Linked DNA regions of Niabella beijingensis. The protein of the gene in region 1 interacts with the protein of each later gene in a pairwise test. Links are inferred from orthologs where the notes say so. Each region holds a gene or a part of one and is shown on either strand. Other genes may lie near its edges.

Region 1 (3,016 bases):
CCCGTAAGATCCCGTACCAATGTTGTATCCTAAAGTTTTTTATTTGCCGTCGTAGGCCCATTCCACCAGGGTGGCCCCCCAGGTAAAACCGCCGCCAAATGCAGCAAGCACAAGCTTGTCTCCGGTACGCAGTTTGTTTTCCCATTCCCAAAGGCAAAGCGGAATGGTTGCGGCGGTAGTGTTGCCGAATTTCTGGATATTGATCATCACTTTTTCTTTTGGAAGACCGATCCGCTGCGCGGTAGCATCGATGATCCGGAGGTTGGCCTGATGAGGGGCCAGCCAGGCGATATCATTTCCGGTAAGCTGGTTGCGTTCCAGCAATTGAGCGCTGACATCCGCCATACCGGTAACTGCAAATTTGAAAACGGTTTTTCCTTCCTGGTAGGCATAGTGTTCGCGGGCAGCTACGGTTTCAGCGCTGGCAGGATACATGGAACCTCCGGCCTTCATGCGCAGGTACTGGGCACCGCTTCCGTCGCTTCTCAAAATGCTGTCTTTGATACCATGGCCGTTCTGGCTGGGTTCCAGCAATACTGCCGCAGCCCCGTCACCGAAGATGATACAGGTAGTACGATCGGTATAATCGATGATCGAACTCATTTTATCAGCTCCTACAACAACTACTTTTTTATAGCGCCCGCTTTCGATCATCGAGGCTCCAAGTGTTAGTGTATAAAGAAAGCCGGAGCAGGCAGCTGACACGTCAAAACCCCAGGCATTTTTTGCGCCGATCTTATCGCAGACGATATTCGCTGTGGCTGGAAAAACCATGTCGGGCGTTACCGTTGCAACAATTAAGCAATCGATCTCTGCCGGCTCGATACCGCGCTTCTCACACAGTTGTTTTACTGCAGGAACGATCATTTCAGATGTGCCCTTGCCTTCCCCTTTCAGTATCCGGCGCTCTTCAATGCCCGTCCGTGTGCGGATCCATTCATCCGTGGTATCCACTATTTTTTCCAGGTCGAAATTGGTCAGTTTGTCCTCAGGAACATATCCGCCCACTGCAGTGATCGCCGCTATAACTTTATTGCTCATCTGGTAAAAAAAATTTAGCGCCAAAGTTAGGGGATAAAGCACATGTATTAAAAATTGAGCCGGCAAATTTTCGGCGGCGGCAACGGTAACGGAGAGGGTGTATAAGACCGGAAACCGTTAAATTCGCGTCATGTATGCATATTTAAAAGGCCGTTTTATTGATAAAACACCATCTGCCGTTACTGTTGATGTGAACGGGGTAGGGTTTGAAGTGCACATCAGTTTAAACACCTATTCGAAGATAGAGCCACTGAATGAAGGGCTGCTGTTCACACATCTTATTATACGCGAGGATGCGCAGCTGCTGTATGGTTTTGCCGAAAGAACGGAAAAGGAGCTGTTCCTGGGATTGATCAGTGTATCCGGTATTGGTGCCGGTACGGCACGGCTGATGCTTTCTTATATGAAACCGGAAGAACTGATTAAAGCGATTGCCTACAGTGATGTAAAAACACTGGAACGCATCAAGGGGATCGGGAAAAAAACAGCCGAACGTGTGGTGCTGGAACTTAAAGATAAGCTGGGCAAACTCAACCAGGACCTGCCGGTAGCAACCGTATCGGCGCCCGCAGGGGTACGGCAGGATGCCACAGAAGCATTGCTGGCGCTTGGCATTCAACGGTCACAGGCGATGCAGGCGGTGGAAAAAGTACTTGCTGCGGAGCCGGGGATCGCCCTGGAGCTCCTGGTGAAAAAAGCACTGAAGGAATTATAAGCTAAACAAGCTATTGCTCCGCAACAACAGGAGGAGGGGCCGGGGAAATTTGCTTACCGGAATATGGCGGGATCATTATTGATCTCGATCCAGTAGTTGTCCGGATCCTGCAGCCAGATCTGCTTCACACCATCCACACGGTTGGTGATCGCGGAACGTTTTCCGTTTACATCTTCATAAGGGACCTGCTTCGCATCCAGCTTTTTTATAAAATCCTCCAGTGAAGGCACACTGAAGCACATGTGGTTGTTCTTAAAATATTCCCGGGGCTTATCGGCACCGAGTATAATGTGCAGGGTGGTCTTCGGGCCTGTCTTAAACCAGGCATGTTTGCCGATCTTGAAGGGCTCATCTACCTGCTCCAGCCCGATAATATCCGCGTAAAAAGCAGCAGCTTTTTTAAGATCGGTAACATAAATGGCCTGGTGATTGGATAGAACAACGGCTTTGTTCTGTTGGGCTTGTACATTCATAACGGCAATAAAAACAAAAACGAGGGGAATAAGAATTCTTTTCATGGCAAACGGGAACTTAAAATAATATCAAATGTATTGATTTTATTAATAGTGCTGCTGCTGCGCGGGAAAGAAAAACGGAATGTACCCGGCCCTGCGTGCTTAAGGCCGGCTGAGATCTTTCAGATAAGAAACGTGGGAGACAAAAGCATGCCGTACCCGGCGGTATTCAATATAATTGACATTGAATTCAGCGCAGGTGTTCTTGATGATCCTGTTGATCTTCGGGTAATGGATATGGGAGATCTTGGGAAACAGGTGGTGTTCTACCTGGAAGTTCAGTCCGCCCATGAACCAGCAGGCCAGCCGGTTCCTGGTGGCAAAATTTGCGGTTGTTTTCAGCTGATGAATGGCCCACTCATCGTCTACTTTATTGTTCTGGGAATTCACCACCGGAAAATGCGTGTCTTCCACCGTGTGTGCCAGCTGGAAAACAATGCTGAGCACGAAACCGGCGAAAAGCGTATAGATCAGGAACCCGGTAAGCCAGTCCTGAAAACCCAGGACATAGATCGGTAATGCCACGAATAAGAAAATATGAAGCAGTTTGAATCCCCAGAATGTCAGGTGATCCTTTGTTTTCATTTTTTTCAGGGGAATATCGCCTACTTTCCCGGTGAAATATTTCTTATAGTCGGAGAAAAAGATCCAGAACAGGTAGAGAAAGGAATAGGCCAGCCAGAAATAAAAATGCTGATAACGGTGCATCTTGTAAAATTTCTGGGATTCGCACAATCTTAAAAAA
Region 2 (2,907 bases), 1.4 Mb from region 1 along the record:
CAAATAATACAAAAAACGGGGCCAGAAATAAACTAAGCGCTTTCATGTTTGCTCTTAAATATTTTTTTAATACCCAATACCAGCACGCTGCCAATAAGTGCCGGTATTACCAGGTTAATTAACCAAATGCTAGCCGAAGTTAAGCTAATACCCAATTGATTCGCGTTAAATAATCCTAATATTGTCAGGCTCAGACTCCCTCTTACACTCAGATCGGTAAACAGCGCGATTGTCGGAATGATCGCAAGGATCAAAAACAATACACTCACTCCCATCCAGGCCTGCCCGAATGGAATCGCCACTTCGAACAGCTGAAACAGTAAAAAATACTGTATAATAAAAATACAAAACCTTGTTATGGATAAAGACAATAAACGCAGCAGTACCGTTGCATTAAACTGCTCCAGCGCCTCAATGGACCAGGAAAATTTTTTCCCGGAAGGGAGCCGGGAGATCCATTTCGCCATCCAGGAAATGCGGAAATAGAACAGCAGCAGCAGCAGGCCACCGAATGCCACAACATATAATAACGCATCCAGCCAGAGGGGGGAAACGATCTTTGCATGAATAATGGCATCTTTCAGGGAATAAAGCGAAAAAAGTCCGACCCAAACCGTGATCAGCAGCTGGCTGGTATTACTCAGAACAGTAAGTGTAACGGCCTTGATGCGCTTGCCTTCATCTACATAAAGGATCCTGCCTACATAATCCCCGATACTGTTGGGGGTGGAAACCGAAAACGAAACCCCGGATAATGTAGCTTTAAAAGCACGGAGCAGCGACATCGGCTGCAGGCTTTTCATGGCCAGCCGCCATTTATAGGCCTCCACCATCCAGTTCAGCAGCATCAGCAGGATGACAGCCACAAGATAAATGATCTTTGAGCTGGTCAGCGAAGCTTTGATCTGTTCCCAGGAATCGGCCAACCCTTCCTGCTCCCGCACCTGGTTATAAATAGACCAGCACAGCCAGAGGAACAGCAGCGGGCCTAAAAAATAATTGAAGAATATTTTGATATTTTTGTTGACCTTCATGAATTCTTGGTAAAAATAGTATCCAGTTTGCAAACCGCTGCCAAAATAATATTGGGCATTGACCCGGGAACCCTGATAATGGGGTACAGCATTATTGAATGTTCCCGTCAGAAAATACGGCTGCATGAAATGCATGCTGTAAAGTTTTCTGCCCGTTTGAGCAACTATGAACGGCTGAGCCGGATCCATGAAAAAGTGACCGAGCTGATCCACACCTATAAACCCCATGAATTTGCGATTGAAGCGCCCTTTTTCGGAAAAAATGTGCAAAGCATGCTCAAACTGGGCCGTGCCCAGGGGGTTGCCATTGCTGCTGCCATGCATTTTAACCTCCCTGTTACGGAGTATTCACCCCGGAAGATCAAACAGGCGGTTACCGGCAACGGAAATGCGGCCAAAGAACAGGTATGGAAAATGCTGCAGCAGATCCTTTCCTTAAAAGAAGCACCGGAATATTTTGATGCCACAGATGCACTGGCCGTAGCTCTTTGTCATCACTACCAGATCAGCAGCCCCGTAAAAGCCGCCGCCGGATTTAAAGGCTGGGAAGATTTTATAAAAAAGAACCCGGATAAAATACGCAAATAAAGAATTATAGCGCCGGCACCAGTCTCCCGGTTCGGCTGCAGTGCATATCCGCACGACTCCGCATACATGGACAGCGATGCGGCAATAAAACACGGGACCCGCTGCCCGTATTTTATTTTATCAGGACCACTCTGAAAACTGCTGACATACTGCTGTCACTGCCCTGTTTTACCTTGTGTTCAAATGATGCCAGTTCACGATCTTAAGATAAGCGCTTCCGTAGAAGTATTTAAGACCAATGTGGTAAACAAGCCGGTTGCCAACCGGTTGAAAAGGGCACTGGAAAAATTGCTGCCGCATTCGAGGATCAGCTTTGATCTGGAGGATTGCGACCGGGTATTGCGTGTTGAAGCGCAGATCCCGGTAGACGCCGCACTGATCGCGCGCTTTATGCAGCAGGAGGGATATGCTGCAGCAATACTGCTCTGAATATTTTATTCATTAAACTAAAAATAGAATCATTATGAACCGAGTTGAAGTTTTTCAGCGCGACTTTGAAAAAGAGATCGCCACCACCCGTAAGTTTCTGGCCATTGTACCGGATGATAAATACGACTGGCAGCCCCATCCCAAAAGCATGACGGTGCGTCAGCTGGCAACACATATTGCGGAGCTGCCCGCCTGGGTAAGTATGGCGCTGAATACCGATGGGATCGATTTTGCCACGATGGACTATAAACCCACACCCATCAATGATACGAAGGCACTGGTGGACCTGTTTGAAAAAAGTGTACTGGACGGCCGTGAGAACCTGGCAAAAGCAACGGATGAGGTACTGGATAAACCCTGGACAATGCGCAAGGGAGAAACAATTTACAGCAATGATCCGAAAGCAGACGTCATCCGGATGTCCTTATCGCAGATCATCCACCATCGCGCACAGCTGGGCGTGTTCCTTCGCTTACTGGATATTCCCATTCCCGGAAGCTATGGCCCCAGCGCGGACGAATCGTTTTAGTCCGGCAGACCTATGAGGTTTTTAAAACCTCATAGGTCTGCTAGGTCTGCCGGTCTTGATTTTTTTCTTAATATTGTGTATGCTTCCGCTCTGGCAAAAAGTAATTAAGAGTCCTACTTAGTTTCCTGCACTCCTGCAGGAAGCGGATCTGTTTTTTGGATGCCGCTTTCCTTTTTACTCCCGGCATTTTTTATTTTATCTGAAAATCCAAAAAACAGTTATGGCAAAGACCATTATAGAACCCTTCCGTATCAAATCGGTAGAACCATTGCATTTCACCACCCGGCAGCAGCGGGAACAGATCCTGGAAACCGCATTCTTCAATCC

The links. The genes of interacting proteins can lie anywhere in the genome.
Region 2: the proteins of ruvA (region 1) and ruvC interact in binary tests that used the Escherichia coli proteins (3 or more experiments, as listed by UniProt). The link is inferred for Niabella beijingensis from one-to-one orthologs.

Annotation. Positions count from the first base shown.
Region 1 is NZ_JAIQDI010000001.1:734,854-737,869, reverse strand. The notes cover bases 23-2,963. They hold ruvA (Holliday junction branch migration protein RuvA), read left to right. Parts: upstream 23-1,171; coding sequence 1,172-1,756; downstream 1,757-2,963. Other genes in these bases: K7B07_RS03200 (fatty acid desaturase family protein), read right to left, coding at 2,374-2,963; K7B07_RS03205 (VOC family protein), read right to left, coding at 1,810-2,274; K7B07_RS03215 (beta-ketoacyl-ACP synthase III), read right to left, coding at 40-1,041; K7B07_RS03220 (lipoprotein N-acyltransferase Lnb domain-containing protein), read left to right, coding at 23-33. In the rest of the region: more of K7B07_RS03220, read left to right, coding at 1-22; more of K7B07_RS03200, read right to left, coding at 2,964-3,016. UniProt on the Escherichia coli protein: The RuvA-RuvB-RuvC complex processes Holliday junction (HJ) DNA during genetic recombination and DNA repair.
Region 2 is NZ_JAIQDI010000001.1:2,136,724-2,139,630, reverse strand. What follows is about bases 10-2,841. They hold ruvC (crossover junction endodeoxyribonuclease RuvC), read left to right. Parts: upstream 10-1,061; coding sequence 1,062-1,622; downstream 1,623-2,841. Other genes in these bases: K7B07_RS09025 (tryptophanase), read left to right, coding at 2,801-2,841; K7B07_RS09030 (DinB family protein), read left to right, coding at 2,086-2,580; K7B07_RS09035 (hypothetical protein), read left to right, coding at 1,806-2,051; K7B07_RS09045 (lysylphosphatidylglycerol synthase domain-containing protein), read right to left, coding at 33-1,034; K7B07_RS09050 (DUF3108 domain-containing protein), read right to left, coding at 10-46. Also shown: more of K7B07_RS09050, read right to left, coding at 1-9; more of K7B07_RS09025, read left to right, coding at 2,842-2,907.